DNA from 3 places in the Massilia sp. LMS1-1-1.1 genome. Region 2 is predicted to be linked to each of the others. Evidence: predicted binding sites of a transcription regulator. Region 2 holds the regulator's gene; each other region holds the start of a gene.
The links. The regulator LexA, encoded in region 2, represses DNA repair genes until DNA is damaged. The targets are predictions, from matches to a motif close to ACTGTATNNNNATACAGT.

Region 1: a site for LexA is predicted at 2,292-2,309, ahead of MRBLMS1_RS05830 (PA0069 family radical SAM protein). Genes of this name have one in related genera too.
Region 3: a site for LexA is predicted at 3,151-3,168, ahead of recA (recombinase RecA). Genes of this name have one in related genera too.

What each region holds. Positions count from the first base shown of each region.
Region 1 covers NZ_JBFPNG010000001.1:1,254,350-1,260,377, forward strand. Annotated here, with positions in the region: gene MRBLMS1_RS05820 (LysR family transcriptional regulator) at 1-339, shown strand, start outside; gene MRBLMS1_RS05825 (gamma-glutamylcyclotransferase) at 401-991, shown strand; gene MRBLMS1_RS05830 (PA0069 family radical SAM protein) at 1,087-2,229, opposite strand; gene MRBLMS1_RS05835 (tRNA-uridine aminocarboxypropyltransferase) at 2,358-3,065, opposite strand; gene MRBLMS1_RS05840 (methyl-accepting chemotaxis protein) at 3,137-4,912, opposite strand; gene MRBLMS1_RS05845 (lipocalin family protein) at 5,176-5,688, opposite strand; gene MRBLMS1_RS05850 (substrate-binding periplasmic protein) at 5,710-6,028, opposite strand, start outside.
Region 2 covers NZ_JBFPNG010000001.1:1,512,287-1,518,314, reverse strand. Annotated here, with positions in the region: gene purF (amidophosphoribosyltransferase) at 1-951, shown strand, start outside; gene MRBLMS1_RS06985 (cystathionine gamma-synthase family protein) at 1,058-2,299, shown strand; gene lexA (transcriptional repressor LexA) at 2,368-3,003, opposite strand; gene rpsF (30S ribosomal protein S6) at 3,279-3,668, shown strand; gene priB (primosomal replication protein N) at 3,689-3,988, shown strand; gene rpsR (30S ribosomal protein S18) at 4,014-4,304, shown strand; gene rplI (50S ribosomal protein L9) at 4,332-4,787, shown strand; gene MRBLMS1_RS06955 (replicative DNA helicase) at 4,923-6,028, shown strand, end outside.
Region 3 covers NZ_JBFPNG010000034.1:600,791-606,818, reverse strand. Annotated here, with positions in the region: gene MRBLMS1_RS21530 (sodium:solute symporter family protein) at 1-440, opposite strand, end outside; gene MRBLMS1_RS21525 (DUF4212 domain-containing protein) at 437-751, opposite strand; gene MRBLMS1_RS21520 (sensor histidine kinase N-terminal domain-containing protein) at 744-2,285, opposite strand; gene MRBLMS1_RS21515 (response regulator) at 2,282-3,016, opposite strand; gene recA (recombinase RecA) at 3,272-4,375, shown strand; gene recX (recombination regulator RecX) at 4,579-5,034, shown strand; gene MRBLMS1_RS21500 (methyltransferase regulatory domain-containing protein) at 5,191-6,028, shown strand, end outside.

The DNA.
Region 1 (6,028 bases), 260 kb from region 2:
GCGTTTCGCGAGTTGTCGCTCAACCCGTATAACGAAGTGACCTTCATGACGACGGCGCTGGCCATGGTCAGCGCCAACTTGGGCATCACGGTCTGCCTGCCGTACGCGGAACCGATGGTGAAACTATATAAATTGCACATGCGCGCCCTGCATGAGCCGGAACTGACGCGGCGCTTTTTCGTCTACACGAAGACGGGCCGTTCGCTGTCGCCGGCGGCCGAAAGCTTCATGGCCTTCCTGTTCCGCTTTGTCGAGACGCACGAATGGAACGTGGGGGCGGGCAGCGGCGCGGCACGCGACGCCCTGCCGGCAGGCGGCCCGGCTGGCGCCGCTTTATAATGGCGCATCGCCCCTTGCCGCCTACGCCATGACCCAGCCTGCCCAGAACGACCTGTCCGCCATCGACGCCGCCACCATCGCCGTCAACCAGCGCATGAACAAATTCGACGGCCATGCACAGGTCTGGCTGTTCGGCTATGGCTCGCTGATCTACAAGGCCGATTTTCCCTACATCGAACGCCGTCCCGCCAGCATTGCCGGCTGGACGCGGCGCTTCTGGCAGGGATCGCACGACCACCGGGGCACGCCGATGGCGCCGGGCAGGGTCGCCACCATCGTGCCGCAGGCTGGCGCCGTGTGCGACGGCATGGCTTACCTGATCACGCCCGAAGTCTTCGCCCACCTCGACCACCGCGAAAAGAACGGCTATTTGCGCCTGGCCACCGACATCACCTTCGAGGACGACGGCAAGGTCGAAGGCCTGGTGTACATCGCCAACGAGGAAAACGCCGCCTTCCTCGGTGCCGCCCCGGAACTGGACATCGCGCGCCAGATCGCCCGATCAAACGGCCCCAGCGGTCCTAACAGCGAATACCTGCTGCACTTGGCCAGCGCCTTGCGCGAGCTGGGCAAGAGCGATCCGCATGTCTTTGCCATCGAGCAACATCTGGCGCAGATGCAGGCACCTGCACAGGATAACGCTGCAGGATAATGCTACACGCTAGCGCTACACGTTAGCCCTACACGATAGCGCCGCAGCGCCTCCGCCCCAGCAGCGGTAACGACGACTTAACTTGGCTTAACTTCTTAAAACAAATCCAGCTGTCCCGCATTGCCCCCTTTTGCCTTGTTTCCCAACGGCGGCACCACCAGCGGCCGGCGGAACTGCGTGCAATCGAGCTGCTTGAAGCGGCCGCCCTTGCCATGCAGCCCCAGCCGGTGCACGGCCTTTTCAAAGCGCTGGCGGATGAGGTCGGCCCACACGCCTTCGCCCCGCATGCGCGCGCCGAACGCGCTGTCGTAATCCTTGCCGCCACGCATTTCGCGCACCCGGTTCATCACGCGCTGGGCACGTTCCGGGAAATGTGCTTCCAGCCATTGCTGAAACAGCGGACTCACTTCCCACGGCAGACGCAGCACCACGTAATGGGCATGGATGGCGCCAGCGTCGCGCACGGCTTCGAGCAGCTGCTCGATTTCCGGTTCCGTCACGAACGGGATGATGGGCGCGATGCTCACGCCCACGGGGATACCCGCCTCCGTCAGGGTGCGGATGGTGCGCAGCCGCCGCGCCGGGGCGGCCGCGCGCGGTTCCAGGGTGCGCGCGATGGCCGGGTCGAGCGTGGTGACAGTAACGGCCACGGCCGCCAGATGCCTGGCCGCCATGGGTGCCAGAATGTCGATATCGCGCTCGATCAGCGACGATTTCGTGATCAGCGCCACGGGGTGGTCGCACTCCTGCAGCACTTCCAGCACGCGCCGCGTCAGCTGCCGCTCGCGTTCGCACGGCTGATACGCATCGGTATTGACGCCGAGGGCGATCGGTTCGGGCACGTACGACGGCCTGGCCAGCTCGCGCCGCAACAGTTCAGGGGCGTTCACCTTGGCGTAGATCCGGCTTTCGAAGTCCAGGCCCGGCGACAGGCCCAGATAGCTGTGCGTGGGGCGAGCAAAGCAATAAATGCAGCCGTGTTCACAGCCCCGGTACGGGTTCAGCGAGACATTGAACGGCAAATCGGGCGAAGCGTTGCGCGTGAGGATGGTGCGCGCCTGCTCGTCGCTGACCTGCGTCTTCCAGCCCGGCGCCACCTCTTCCCCGGCTGCCTCATCCTGGCCGCCCACGCTCCAGCCATCATCGAAACCGGCGCGCGCGTGCACCTCATAGCGCCCTTGCAGGTTCGAGACGGCCCCGCGCCCCTTGTGAGCTTTCAGCGATTGCGGCGGCAGCATGGCTTGCCCGGCGAAGCTGTCATCATGCTCTGGAATGATTGCTTTCATGAACGGCCCCATCAACTGTATATACGTACAGTATACTATGCCGCTGTCCGGCCAATATCAAGGGCTGCCATGGTGCTATTTCAAGCTTTTTCACCCTGAGGCATGACATAACTCAACTGCTGCGCGACAAAACCGTCAAATGCCGCGATCAAGGGAACGAAGCGGGCCGCATCCTGCTCCAACTGCATCAAGGCATAGCACGTTGCTTCCAGAGTCGATAACTGATCTGGCGCGTGCGCCTTGCGGATCAGGTAATGGGAGGCGGGCGTATCGCGCAGGGGCAGACGCGGCAACTGTTGCAAGGGGGGATTCAGATACAGCATCTTGCGGCTTTTGCGCCAGGTGGCGTCCAGCACCACCAGCCGCAATTGGGTGGGATCGAGCAAGGTGGCGGGGTCGAGCGCTGGCGGCGGCGCGATGCCCAGCGAACGGTCGCCTGGCGTATCCGGGTACAGCAGCACATTGTGCTTGCCGGCCAGCAGCCCGGCGAGAACATCGGGGGCAAACTGCTCGCCCGTCAGCATGCGGCTGTTGGGCAGGCTCAGGTGCAGCAAGCGGGCGCTGCCCTTGGCATTGTGGACTTCCAGCGGATGCTGGAGGATCAGCACTTCCACCGCGTGGGAAACGGGGGCGATCCAGCGGCAGATGCAACTGGACACGGCGCGCAGGCAGGCCGGGCAGCGCGCCCGTTTGGCGGGTTCCGCCAGGGAGGACGATGCAGCGGTAGAGCTGGAGGCATGGCTCGAGGTATTACTGGACGGATGGCTGGAGGTACGGCGGGTGGTCATGGCGGAGCGCGTTCGCGGCTGTCTTCAAGCCGCGATTGTAGCGCCCACGCCATGCCAAAGGGAGTTTGCGCTTAAAACTCTTCCCACTCGTCGGCGCCGGATGCCACCGGTGCCTTCGGCGCGCGTGCACGCACGGCGTCCGCTTGCGCAGCCTTGCCCGGCGCGGGTGCCGCCATGGCTGGCACCGGCGCGCGGTGCCTTGCGGGCTGAATGGTGGGCCTGGTGACAGGTCGCGTCGCAGGTCGCATGGCAGCTGGCGCAGACGCCGTCACGGACGGGCCAGCACTGGCCGCAACATAGTGTTGCGTTGCGTCGAGCTTGAACACGCCCACCACCTCGGCCAGCTTGGCCGCTTGCTCCTGCATGGATTCGGCCGCCGCGGCCGCTTCTTCCACCAGGGCCGCGTTTTGCTGCGTCACCTGGTCCATCTGGCCGATGGCCCGGTTGACTTGCTCGATGCCGGTGCGCTGTTCATCGCTGGCGTCGGTGATCTGGTTCATGATCTGCGTCACATGGCTGATGCTTTGCACGATCTCGTCCATGGTGCGGCCCGCCTTGTCCACCAGTTGCGAACCGGCCTCGACCTTTTGCACGGAATCGTCGATCAAGCCCTTGATTTCCTTGGCCGCCGCGCTCGAGCGCTGCGCCAGGTTGCGCACCTCGGAAGCGACGACGGCAAAACCACGGCCCTGCTCGCCGGCCCGGGCCGCCTCCACGGCCGCGTTCAAGGCCAGGATATTCGTCTGGAAGGCGATGGCGTCGATGACGCTGATGATATCGACGATCTTGCGCGAGGAATCGTTGATCGAGCCCATGGTGCTGACCACTTCCGAGACCACCACCCCACCCTTGCTGGCGATCTGCGAGGCGTCGATGGCCAGCTGGTTGGCGCTGCGCGCATTGTCGGCGTTGAGTTTCACGGTGGAGGTCAGCTCTTCCATGGAAGACGCCGTCTCTTCCAGCGAACTGGCCTGCTCTTCCGTGCGCGACGACAAGTCCAGGTTGCCGGCGGCAATTTCGCTCGACGCCGTGCTGATCGATTCGGTGCCGGCGCGCACCTGACCCACGATACTGACCAGTTTATCGTTCATGTTTTTCAGCGCATGCATCAATTGCCCCGTTTCATCGCGGCTTTCCACGACAATATGGCTGGTCAGGTCACCAGCGGACACGGCTTCCGCCACCTCGACGGCACGCGTGATGGGGCGCGTGATCGAGCGCGTGATCCAGTACGCGCAGGCGATGCCGAGCAAGATGGCGGCCACGCCCAACGAGATCAGCAGCAGACGGCCGCTTTCATAGCGCGAACGGATTTGCGCGGCTGATTCATCGAGCAATTTGGCTTCCAGCACTTCCAGCTTCTTCAGCGACGCCAGGTAGATGTCGCGCTTGACGCCCATGTCGCCTTCGTACAGGCGCTTGCCCAGTTCAAGATCGCCCGCATTCTTGGCCTTGAACACATTCTTGCGCACTTCCGTGTAAGCCTTGCGCGTGCTCAGCACGTCCTGGTACAGCGCTTGCTCTTCGGCGCTCAGCTGGCTCTTGCCGATATCGTTCTGAATTTCCGTGGCGCGTGCCGACGAAACCGCCATTTCCTTTTCAAATTGCTTCTGGTGTTCGGGGTCGCTGACCTTCCAGGCGGCCGCCGTGCGCGCCGCGTTCACCTCAATGACTTTGGTCCATTCACCGATCAGGCGCTCGTTGCGCACCTTGACATTGACGAGCGCATCGGTTTCCTTGCTGGCGCTTTGCATCTGCACGATGCCCACCACGGTCAGGCTGGTCAACAGGAGCAGGACGGCGGCAAAACCTCCACCGAGACGTACGCCGATTTTGAGGTTTTTCATTGCGTGATTCCTATCTGAAAAAACAATGCACAGACGCCACGAAACCGACTGACTGCTACGTATCAATATAGCAGTCATCCGCCGTGCGGCAATCACGAACGGTGGCGCGACGGACACTTCGCCACCGGAATGGCAGCGCGCCGCAGCGCACTACTTTGGAGCAGATTGTGAGTGAATCAGAATGGTATTGCAAGAAATAACATGCAGAAAAGCAACAACCAGAAGGTGGTATGCCGCCACGAACGGGCGGCAGGCAAGCAGTGTCAGTTTTGCTTCACATAGATCAATTTTGACGTATCGAAACCCAGGCTACCGGCTTTCTCGATCAGACGCTGCTGCAAAGCAGGGTCCATGGTTGGCGTGCGCGACAGCAACCAGAAGTAGGATTTGTCGGGGCCGCTGATCATGGAATAGCTGTAATTTTGCTGGTCGAGGTCGAAGACGATGTAGGAACCATAGAAGGGGCCGAAAAACGACACTTTCAGGTAGCCCACGTCTTTCTTGTCGACGAAATACGCCTTGCCTTCCGCGTCCTTCCAGACAGCGTCCGCATCCTTGTAGCCGCGGTTGAGCACTTTCAGGCCACCATCCTGGCGCAGGCTGTAGTCGGCCGTCACGTGGCTCAGGCCCCGTTCGAACGAGTGGTCCAGACGCGCGATCTCATACCACTTTCCCAGATAACGGGTCGTGTCGAAGTTGCTAACTGGCACAATATTCTCGGGCCGGCCCACGCACCCGGCCAGCACAAGCACACACAGGAACAGCAGTTTTTTCATGTTTTTCTCCATCAGCTTGAATCAGGGTTGCAGTGCGCGATCGACGATGCGGCGGATCGCGCCATTGTTTTGCATGCGCACGATGGCGGCATTGAATTGTTCGATAAAGTCATCGCGATAAGGATAGGCGGCCGGCCGGCGCTCCGTAAAACCCAGGTGGCCCTGCTGGCTGGCCAGCTGCACCGTTTCCTGGATCGCCTGCATCGGCGTGCCCGGCGGCCCCTCGCGCCGGATGCGCTGCAATTCCCACTGCGCCGACAGGCGGTCGCTGACGTAACAACCGATACGCCCGCGCATCAGCTTGAGCAAATTCGTGCGCGTGCCCTTGGCCGTATCGAAC
Region 2 (6,028 bases):
TGCCTGGGCATCAATGAAACGGAGCAAGGTCCCGAATACCTGATCGCTTCCGAATCCGTGGCCCTGGAAGGCATGGGCTTCCGCTTCGTGCGCGACATCGGTCCCGGCGAAGCCGTCTTTATCGATGCAGACAAGAAATTGCACAGCGCCCAGTGCGCCGACAATGCCAGCCTGAACCCGTGTGTGTTCGAATTCGTCTACCTGGCCCGTCCCGACTCCGTCATCGACGGCGCTTCCGTGTACGCCACGCGCCTGAAAATGGGCGAATACCTGGCCGAAAAGATCCGCGCCGAATTGCCAGGCGTGCATATCGACGTGGTCATGCCGATTCCCGATTCCTCGCGTCCGGCCGCTATCCAGCTGGCCATGGCGCTGAACATCGAGTACCGCGAAGGCTTCATCAAGAACCGCTACATCGGCCGCACCTTCATCATGCCGGGCCAGGCGGCACGCAAGAAATCCGTGCGCCAGAAGCTCAACGCGATCCCGTCCGAATTCAAGGATAAAGTGGTGCTGCTGGTCGACGATTCCATCGTGCGCGGCACCACCAGCCGTGAAATCGTGCAGATGGCGCGCGAAGCGGGCGCGACGAAGGTCATCTTCGCTTCGGCCGCGCCACCGGTGATCTACCCGAACGTGTACGGCATCGACATGCCGACGCGCGACGAGCTGATCGCCTACGGCCGCACGACGGAAGAAGTGTGCCGCGAAATCACGGCCGACTACCTGGTCTACCAGGATATCGGCGCGCTGAAGCAGGCGATCGCCGACGTCAACCCGGCCCTGACCAACTTCGAGGCGTCGTGCTTCGATGGTATCTACGTGACGGGCGACGTGTCGCAGGAATACCTGGACCGCCTGGAATATGCGCGCCACCATCCGAAGGCGGCAGCGCCCGAAGATACGCCGCGTTCCCAGCTGAACCTGAACCTGGCGACAACGGAAGCATAAGTACCTGCCCGGCCGATGCCGGGCTTTTTTTCGGGGTCGGACCTTCAGGTCTGACCCCGGCATTTGCCTTGGGTTACGCGGCAAATCGAACTCCGGAACTTCCACCATGACCACCAAAAAAACCTACGGCTTCACCACCACCATCCTGCACAACGACCGCCGCAAGGGCATCGAACACGGCTCGCTGCACAAGCCCGTGCATACTTCCGTTGCTTTCGGTTACGCCGATGCGCGCCAGCTTGCTTCCGTGTTCCAGGGCAAGGAAGCGGGTTTCCGCTACGGCCGCCAGGGTAACCCGACCGTTTCCGCGCTGGAAGACAAGGTCAACAAGATGGAAGACGGCGTGGCGACCTTGTGTTTTGCCACCGGCATGGGCGCCATCGGCGCCGTCGTGCAATCGTTGCTGCGCGCGGGTGACCATGTCGTGTCGTCGGCCTTTTTGTTTGGCAACACCAACAGCCTGTGGCAAACGGTGACGGGGCAGGGCATGGCTGTGTCGTTCGTCGACGCCACGGACGTCGCCAACGTGGCGGCCGCCATTACGCCGGCCACGCGCATCGTGTTCGTGGAAACCATCGCCAATCCGCGCACGCAGATCGCCGACCTGAAAAAAATCGGCGACTTGTGCCGCGAAAAGGGCATCTTGTACATCGTCGACAACACGATGACGACGCCGTACCTGTTCCGCCCGAAAGCCGTGGGCGCGGGCCTGGTGGTCAATGCACTGACGAAGTCCATCGGCGGCCACGGTAATGCCCTTGGCGGCAGCTTGACGGACACGGGCGTGTTCGACTGGACGCAGTATCCGAACATCTTCGAGAATTACAAGAAGGCGGCGCCCGCGCAATGGGGCATCGCGCAAATCCGCGCCAAGGCCTTGCGCGATTTCGGCGCGTCGCTGGGGCCGGAAGCGGCGCACCATATCGCTGTCGGCGCGGAAACCATGGCCTTGCGCATGGATCGCACCTGCTCGAACGCTCTGGCGCTGGCCACCATGTTGCAGGCGGATCCAAGAGTGGCGGCCGTGCATTACCCGGGCCTGGCGTCGCACCCGCAGCACGCGCTGGCCACCGAGCTGTTCCGCAGCTATGGCTCGCTGTTCAGCTTTGAATTGAAGGATGGCATCGACTGCTTCGATTTCCTCAACCGTCTGAACCTGGCCATTCCCGCGAGCAACCTCGGCGACACGCGCACCCTCGTCATTCCCGTCGCCCACACGATTTTCTACGAGATGGGTGCCGAGCGCCGCGCCAGCATGGGCATTGCCGAATCCCTGATCCGTGTCTCCGTCGGTATCGAGGATGAAGCAGACTTATTGGAAGATTTCAGCAACGCACTGGACGCATAAGCAGCCGCGCACCATGTAAAAGGGCCGCGACAGTCATGCTGTCGCGGCCCTTTTTTTCGTGCGGCAGTTTAATGCCAGCTGCGCATCAGTCCGACGGCGAGGCCTTCCAACGCAAACTCGTCTTCGGGCGACACGGTGATCACCTTGAAGTCGGGATTTTCCGGCAGTAGTTCGATGACGGAACCCGTCTTCTTGTAGCGCTTGACGGTGACTTCGTCGCCGATGCGGGCGACGACGATCTGGCCATTCTTGGCGCTGTCGACCTTTTTGACGGCCAGCAAGTCGCCATCCATGATGCCGGCGTCGCGCATGGACCAGCCGCGCACCTTCAGCAGGAAGTCGGGTTTGGCCGAGAACAGGGCCGGGTCGACGTTGTAGCTCGCTTCCAGGTTTTCCTGGGCCAGGATGGGCGAACCGGCCGCCACCCGACCGATCAGGGGCAGCGACATCAGCAGGGCTGCAGGCACTTTCGATGGCGGCGCTTCGGCGGCCGCGCCGATCAGGCGGATGCCGCGCGAGGTGCCGGGCGAAATCTCGATCGCGCCCTTGCGGGCCAGGGCCTGCAAATGCTCTTCGGCCGCATTGGCCGATTTGAAACCCAGTTCATTGGCGATTTCGGCACGGGTGGGAGGAAAGCCCGTGTTTTCAATCGCGTCCTTGATCAGGTTCAGGATTTGTTCTTGTCGTGCTGTCAGCTTGATCATGAGCGGTGGGTGCATACTAAAATGCTGTCTATATGAACAGTCTGTATTTTTGTACAGTATCACCCACTATGCAAGGGGATTTCCGTGTTTTGGGCGAATTTCGCAAGAAATACTTGTCCACGGTCGGAAAGCACGGTGGCGCACGGGCTTTTCGGGCGCTTGTGGAAGGAATGATTGAAACGTTTGCAAAAGGCGGTTATAATCTTCGGCTGACCTTCCCACACCCGTCTTGACGCCGGGGTGGGCGATTATCAATCCGACCTGAAGGAGTTTGCATGCGTCATTATGAAATAGTCTTTATCGTCCATCCGGACCAAAGCGAGCAAGTGCCCGCGATGATCGAACGCTACAAAGCCAGCGTAACCACCCGCGGCGGTTCGGTTCACCGCGTGGAAGATTGGGGCCGCCGTCAAATGGCTTACTCGATCCAAAAGCTGCCTAAAGCACACTACATCTGCCTGAACATCGAATGCGACAACGAGACCTTGGTCGAGTTGGAAACAGCATTCAAATTCAATGATGCCGTGTTGCGTCACCTGACCGTTAAAATGAAGAAAGCTGAAACAGCTCCTTCGCCGATGATGAAATCGGTACAACGCGAAGACGCGGCCAAAAGCCACCGCACCGAAGCACCAGCAGCCGCTCCAGCCGCAGCAGCAGCTTAATTCTTGACCAGGATCGTGCGCTGAACCAGCTACAAGTAACCGCCATCATTGCCGAGCGCGAAATATTGCGCTATACCCCGGCAGGGTTGCCGATTGTGAATGCAGTATTGCAACACAGTTCGCAGCAGATGGAAGCAGGGATTGCCCGTTTGACCGAGTTTGATGTTGCCGCGCTAGCCGCTGGCGAAATCTCAGGCAGGTTCAGTCAGGCAAGCTTGGGCGGGGTGTATCAGTTCACGGGTTTCCTGGCCAGGAAGAGCCGCAACAGCAAGAGTTTGGTGTTTCACATCATTGATTTTAGTGCAGTCAATTCTGACTAGCGCATTTTAGATACAGGAGCCTGACATGGCATTCGGTAAAAAGTTCGACAAAAATAAGCTCAAGCTTAAAGAAAAACGCAAACAGCAAAACCCGTTGTTCAAACGCAAGAAGTTCTGCCGCTTCACCGCAGCTCACGTTGAGCAAGTCGACTACAAAGACGTCGACACGCTGAAAGACTTCGTCCAAGAAAACGGCAAGATCATGCCAGCACGCCTGACCGGTACCAAAGCGCACTACCAGCGCCAAGTTGACACCGCAATCAAGCGCGCTCGCTTCCTCGCGCTGCTGCCATACACCGATCTGCACCACGCTTAATCGGTCAGATATTCCTGGAGAAGAACTATGCAAATCATTCTGTTAGAAAAAGTTGTTAACGTCGGTAACCTCGGCGAAGTCGTCAAAGTCAAAGACGGTTACGCACGTAACTTCCTGATCCCGCAACGCCTGGCACGTCGTGCTACGGCAACCGCTGTGGCTGAATTCGAAGTCAAGCGCGCCGAACTGGAAAAAGCTGCTGCCGCCAAACTGGCCGCATCGCAAGCCCAGGGCGAAAAACTGAGCGGCCTGACCGTTCAAGTTGCTCAAAAAGCTGGTGTTGATGGCCGTCTGTTCGGTTCCGTCACCAACTTCGACATCGCTGAAGCGCTGACCAAGCAAGGTTTTGCTGTTGAAAAAGCACAAATCCGCATGCCTACCGGCCCGCTGAAGATCGTTGGCGAGCACAACGTTTCGGTTGCTCTGCACACCGACGTGGTCGTGGAAGTTGTTATCGCTGTCGTTCCAGACGCGAACGCGTAATTGTCTGCGGGCCTGGCCCGCAAGCATTGCCGCACTATGAAAAGCCGGGTTCGCCCGGCTTTTTTGTGGCCTTTTTTTCGCTCAATTTCAGCCCTTTATTTTTGCCAGCACGCCGAAGCGGGTATAATTCGCGCCATGAACGCCCCCTCTGATCCGCAACTGGATTCCCTCCGTATTCCGCCGCATTCGATCGAAGCAGAACAATCCGTCATCGGTGGTCTGCTGCGCGACAATGCCGCATATGACCGCATCGCCGACTTCATGCATGCGGAGGATTTCTATCGCTATGACCATCGCATCATCTTCGAGCAAATCGTCAAGATGGTTAACGCTTCCAAGCCAGCCGATGTCATTACTGTTTTTGAAACCCTGACCCAGCTCGGCAAGGCCGATGACGTGGGCGGACTCGCTTACCTGAACGCCATGGCGCAAAACACGCCATCGGCCGCGAACATCCGGCGTTACGCCGAGATCGTGCGCGACCGCGGCGTGCTGCGTAAACTCATCACCGTCGCCGACGATATCTCCGGCACGGCCTTCAGCCCGCAAGGCAAGGAAGTCAAGCAGATGCTTGACGAGGCCGAATCGAAGATTTTCGCCATCGCCGAAGAAGGCGCGCGCGGCGCCCAGGGCTGGACCGCCATCCAGCCCCTGCTGACGCAAGTGGTCGAGCGCATCGACGAACTGTACAGCCGCGACAACCAGAGTGAAATCACGGGCGTGCCCACCGGTTTCATCGACCTCGACCGCATGACCTCGGGTCTGCAGCCGGGCGACCTGGTGATCGTGGCGGGCCGTCCTTCGATGGGCAAGACGGCGTTTTCCGTCAACATCGGCGAAAACGTGGCCATCGACAGCGGCTTGCCCGTGGCCGTGTTCTCGATGGAGATGGGCGGCGCCCAGCTGGCCATGCGTATGCTCGGCTCCGTCGGACAGCTCGACCAGCACCGTTTGCGTACTGGCCGCCTGAACGACGAAGACTGGCCGCGCCTGACGAATGCGATCCAGAAGATGAACGACGCGCAGCTGTACATCGATGAAACGCCAGCGCTCAATTCCATCGAATTGCGCGCCCGCTCGCGCCGTTTGTCGCGTCAATGCGGCAAGCTGGGCCTGATCATCGTCGATTACTTGCAACTGATGTCGGCCAATACGCCGGGCGACAACCGCGCCACGGAGATTTCCGAGATTTCGCGGGGCTTGAAAGGCCTGGCGAAAGAACTCGGTTGCCCCGTGATCGC
Region 3 (6,028 bases), on a different contig from region 2:
TAGCGGGCGGCGAGGAAATCGGGAATCGTGTACTGGCTGAATTTGCGCAGGTAGGGCGCGATCAATAGCGCCACCAGGCAATAGCCGCCCGTCCAGCCCATGATGAAGGCCAGGCCGTCGAAGCCGTTCAGGTACAGGCCGCCGGCCAGGCTGATGAAGCTGGCCGCCGAGATCCAGTCGGCGGCCGTGGCCATGCCGTTGAACATGGCTGGCACCCGGCGCCCCGCCACATAGTATTCGGTGACGTTCGAGGTGCGGCTGATGACGCCGATGGTGGCGTACAGGGTGATGGTGACGAGCATGAACAGGTAGCCGATCCACGCGCGCGGCATGCCTTCCTGTTCCAGCACGGACAGGGCCAGCAGGAAGGCGGCGAAACCGGCCGTAAACAGCAGGTAGTAGCGGCTCAGCCGGGCAAAGAAGCTGCGCTGGCCGCTCATGCGTGCTCCTCGGCATGGAAGTCCCGGTCGAGGCGCCGCATGCGCCACGCATAGAAGGCGATGATGGCCAGGTACACGAGCGAGGCGCCCTGGGCCGCCATATAGAAGGGCAGCGGCCAGCCGAACAGGTTCAGGTGCAGCAGCTCGCGCGCATAGAACACGGTCAGGAAGCCCGTCAGCAGCCACACCAGCAGCAGGATGGCCGTCAGGCGCCGCGTCTTGCGCCAGTGCATATCGCGGCGCGCCTGCAGCTCGGGGCTGGGCGTGCGCGCCGGCCGCGTCGGGGCAACGGGTGGGCTCGGCTTATCCATACGTGACGTCATCCTCTTCTGGCGCGTCCGGCAACAGCAGGGCGATGCTCAGGCGCAGCAGGGTGCCCGGCAGCTTCGGCGACTGTGCGCGCGGATTGTTAAAAATATCGACTTCGGCGCCGTGCTGCTGCGCAATTTCTCGCACGATGGCCAGGCCCAGGCCGCTACCGTCGACATTGCTGCCGAGAATGCGGTAAAAGCGCTCGAACACGTGCGCCCGCTCGGCCGGCGCAATGCCTGGCCCCGTATCTTCCACCTCCAGAATGGCCAGTTCCAGGGTGCTGCGCACGCGCACCGTGACGCTGCCACCGGACGGCGTGTAGCGCAGGGCGTTGTCGATCAGATTGCTCAGCAGCTCGCGCAGCATCATGGGATTGCCGGAAATCATGATCGAATAGGCAGGCTGTTCGAAGCCCAGGTCGATATGCTGGGCAAACGAGGCTTGCACCCAGTCCTGCACCACGCCGCGCGCCAGTTCGCTCAGTTCGATCGGTTCGAACGCCGTGCCCGCCTGCGGCTGGTTTTCCGCGCGCGCCAGGGCCAGCAACTGGTTGACGAGGCGCGTGGCCGCTTCCGAACTTTTCGCCAGCTGCAGCAGCGAGCGGTGGATCTCGTCGTGGTCGGTCTGGCGCAGGGCCAGCTCCGATTGCATGCGCATGCCGGCCAGCGGTGTCTTCATCTGGTGCGCTGCATCGGCGATGAAGCGTTTCTGCATGTCGATCGACAGCGACAGCCGCGAGAGCATTTCGTTGAGCGAACCGACCAGCGGCGTGATTTCCTCGGGTACCTGGCCCGATTCGATCGGAGATAAATCGTCAGGTGGACGGGCGCGTATGCGTTCCTGCAATTGCGCCAGCGGCGACAGGCCGCGCGCCAGGGCAAACCAGACGAGAGCCAGGATCACGGGCAGGATGATGAACTGCGGCAAAATCACGCCCTTGATGATTTCATTGGCCAGCTGGGCGCGTTTTTCCAGCGTCTCGGCCACTTGCACCAGCGCGCGGTTTTGCTCATCGTCGTTGCTGGAAGGAATATCGAGATAGCTGAACGCCACGCGCACGGGCGTGCCGTGGATGGTGTCGTTGCGAAACAGCACCATGCCGCTGCGGTATTTGTCGGCGTCCTGCGGCGGCGGCAAATCGCGGTCGCCGGCCAGGTATTCGCCGCGCGGGCCCACCACCAGGTAATACAGGGTGTCGACATCGTCGCCGCGCAGCAAGTCGCGGCCGTTATTATTGCTGCTGTTCTTGTCCGGCGCGCGGCGCAGCATGGCGCCATCGGCCTGCTTGACCTGCTGCGTGAGCACCGTCACGCTGTCTTCCAGCGCATGGTCGAATGGTTGATTGGCGATGCTCTTGGCCACCAGATAGGTGATGGCGATGCTCATCGGCCACAGCAGCAGCAGGGGGGCCAGCATCCAGTCGAGGATTTCGCCGAACAGCGAATGCTCGATCGTGTCGTCCTGCTCCGTGGTGGGCGGCTCGAACCAGTCGTCGTCGTCCGGCTCGTCCGCTGGCGCCTCGCGCGCCTTCACTTGCTGGCGGGTCCGCTGGCCGGGCTTGCCGACTCGCCCGCTTCGGCGTTCAGGCGCGCCGCTTCCGAGTATTTTTCCAGGCAATAGCCGAGGCCGCGCACGGTGGCGATGCGCACGCCGCCCACTTCGATCTTCTTGCGCAGGCGGTGCACATACACTTCGATGGCGTTGTTCGACACTTCCTCGCCCCATTCGCACAGATGGTCGACCAGCTGCTCTTTCGAGACGAGGCGGCCGGTGCGGCCCAGCAAGATTTCCAGCAAGCCCAGTTCGCGCGCCGACAGGTCGAGCATCTGGTCGTTGATGTAGGCGCTGCGCCCCACCTGGTCGTAGCTGAGGGGGCCGTGCTTGATGATGGTGGCGCCGCCGCCGGCGCCGCGGCGCGTCAGGGCGCGCACTCTTGCCTCCAGTTCCGACAAGGCGAACGGCTTGGCCATATAATCATCGGCACCGAGGTCGAGGCCATTTACGCGTTGTTCGATGGAATCGGCGGCCGTCAGGATCAGCACCGGCAGCAGCGAGGCGCGCGCGCGCAGGCGGCGCAGCACTTCCAGGCCGGACATTTTCGGCAGGCCCAGGTCGAGAATCAGCAAGTCGAATTCCTGGGTGGACAGGGCCGTATCGGCTTCCTGGCCCGTCTTGACGTAGTCGATCGCATAACCGGACTGGCGCAGCGAGCGGGTCAGGCCATCGGCCAGCACGCTGTCATCTTCGGCAAGTAAAATACGCATGGTGCACTTCCTATGCTTTGCGGCGGTAGAAGCTTGTATTGTGTTTCATTTTCCGCAAGGTGGCGAATTTTTATGAAAATCCGCGGTTGTATTGATCTGTTTCAAAACAAATCCACGTTCCGCTTGCATTGATCACTGTTTTTTTATACAGTACTGTCTGTGTAAAGAATTTAACCCACTGGCGCTATCGCAGGCTGCACGGTTCACGTAGATGCGTCACGTGAATCCGCAACTGTAGAACGGCTGAAAGAACATATGGACGATAAAAAAGCTGTAGTACCCGCATCGGAAAAAGCCAAGGCGCTCGCCGCCGCACTGGCGCAGATCGAGAAGCAGTTTGGCAAAGGTTCGGTCATGCGCATGGATGCCAGCGCACCGATCGAAGAAGTGCAAGTCGTGTCGACCGGTTCGCTCGGCCTCGATATCGCGCTGGGCGTGGGCGGCTTGCCGCGCGGCCGCGTGGTGGAAATCTACGGTCCGGAATCGTCGGGTAAAACCACCTTGACCCTGCAAACCATCGCCGAAATGCAAAAACTGGGCGGCACGTGCGCCTTTATCGATGCCGAGCACGCGCTCGACGTCGGCTACGCGCAAAAGCTGGGCGTGAACCTGCACGAATTGCTGATCTCGCAACCGGACACGGGCGAGCAGGCGCTGGAAATCTGCGACGCCCTCGTGCGTTCGGGCAGTGTCGACCTCGTCGTCATCGACTCCGTGGCCGCACTGACGCCACGCGCCGAGATCGAAGGCGACATGGGTGATTCCCTGCCAGGCCTGCAAGCGCGTCTGATGTCGCAAGCCCTGCGCAAGCTGACCGGTTCCATCAACCGCACCAATACCCTGGTCATCTTCATCAACCAGATCCGCATGAAGATCGGCGTGATGTTCGGCAGCCCGGAAACAACCACGGGCGGCAATGCGCTGAAATTCTACGCCTCCGTGCGTCTGGACATCCGCCGCACCGGCTCGATCAAGTCCGGCGATGAAGTGATCGGCAACGAAACCAAGGTCAAGGTCGTCAAGAACAAGATCGCGCCACCGTTCAAGGAAGCGCACTTCGACATTCTGTACGGCGCAGGCACCTCGCGCGAAGGCGAAATCCTGGACCTGGGCTCGGATGCCAAGATCGTGGAAAAATCCGGTTCGTGGTACAGCTACAACGGCGAACGCATCGGCCAGGGCAAGGACAACGCCCGCGCCTTCCTGCAAGAGCGTCCTGCGCTGGCCCGCGAAATCGAAAACAAGGTCCGCGCTTCGCTGGGCGTGCGCGAACTGCCGCCGCTGGCTGCTGAAAAGCCGGAAAAAGCGGACAAAGCCGCCGACAAGGCTGCCAAGGCTGCGGAAGCCAAGGCAGAGTAGGCCGGATTAGCGCGGCAAAGCCGCGCGTAATCCGACAACACTACAGACGCCAACAATGTTGTCGGATTACGGCCCAAGGGGCCTAATCCGACTTACGCATGGCTTGCCGCAAGGTGTGACCAAGATCGCCGTCCCGCGCTGTTGCGCCGGGCGGCGATTGTGTTTGGGTGATGTGATCGTGGAATGAAAGACAAGGTGGGTGTATGGCCGCAGTACAACTAAGCCTGAAGGGCAGGGCGCTACGCTTTTTGTCGATGCGTGAACATAGCCGCATGGAATTGCGGCGCAAGCTGCAGCGCCATGCGCAAGAGGGCGATGATGTGGAAGCCTTGCTCGACAGCCTGGAACAAGCCAACTGGCTGTCGCAGGAGCGCTTTTCCGAGTCGCTGATCCACCGCCGCTCGGCCCGCTTCGGCAATAGCCGCATCATGGCCGAATTGCAAAGCCATGGCATCGGTGGCGAAGCGCTGCAGGAACTCAAGGCGGGCCTGGCCGAAGGGGAAGTTGCGCGCGCCTGCGAAGTGTGGCGCCGCAAGTTTGGCGAGGTGGCGCAGGATGCCGAGCAGCGCAACAAACAGATGCGCTTCCTGATGCAGCGCGGCTTTTCCCAGCGCGCCGTGCAGGCGGCCTTGAAGGGGCTGGATCCCGACGAAGAGTGAGGCCGGCCAGGGCGCGCCGGCCGCCTCCGCCGTGCCGCCATGAACTGCGCTTTCAAATGCCGTCTGTTTCCAGTATGGCGAGGCCGCGCGATAAGGTATTCTGGCGCTCGAACGCTGTGCGATGCGCGCAGCACCACTGACCGTGACAGGATCGAGATGAGCAACTGGAATGCCGGCTATATGGCCGAAATTGCCTATACCTATGGCTACTACGAAGAATTGAATCCTCTGCGCCTGCGGCTGCCCCTGCTGGCCGCCGGCCTGGCCTTGCCGGCCAGCGGCACGGCTTGCGAGCTGGGTTTTGGCCAGGGCGTCAGCGCCAACATCCATGCGGCGGCGTCCGCCACGCGCTGGCATGGCAATGATTTCAATCCGTCCCAGGCCGCCTTTGCGCAGGAGCTGGCCAGCGTGGCCGGCGCCGGCGCACAGTTCACGGACGAATCGTTCGCGCAGTTTTGCCGCCGTGACGACTTGCCCGATTTCGACTTTATCTGCCTGCATGGGATATGGAGCTGGGTCTCCGCAGAAAATCGCGCCTTGATCGTCGATTTCCTGCAGCGCAAGCTGAAAGTGGGGGGCGTCGCCTATATCAGCTATAACACGCAGCCGGGCTGGAGTGCCATGATGCCGATGCGCGACTTGCTGGCCGAGCATAGCCGCATCATGAGCGCGCCCGGCGTGGGCGTGCTGGCACGAGTCGACGGCGCCATCGATTTTGTCGACAGGATGATCGCCGTGCAACCGCGCTATCTGGAGGCCAATCCCCTGCTGGCGGACCGTTTCGAGAAGCTGAAAGCGCTGGACCGCAACTATATTGCACACGAATATTTCAATGCGGATTGGCAGCCGATGGCCTTTTCCAGCGTTGCGGCCATGCTGGGCGAGGCCAAGCTGGAGTTCGCCTCGTCCGCCAACTATACCGCTCTGGTCGACATGCTGAACCTGACGGCCGAACACCAGCAATTCCTGGCCGAGATACCCGATCCCGTCTTCC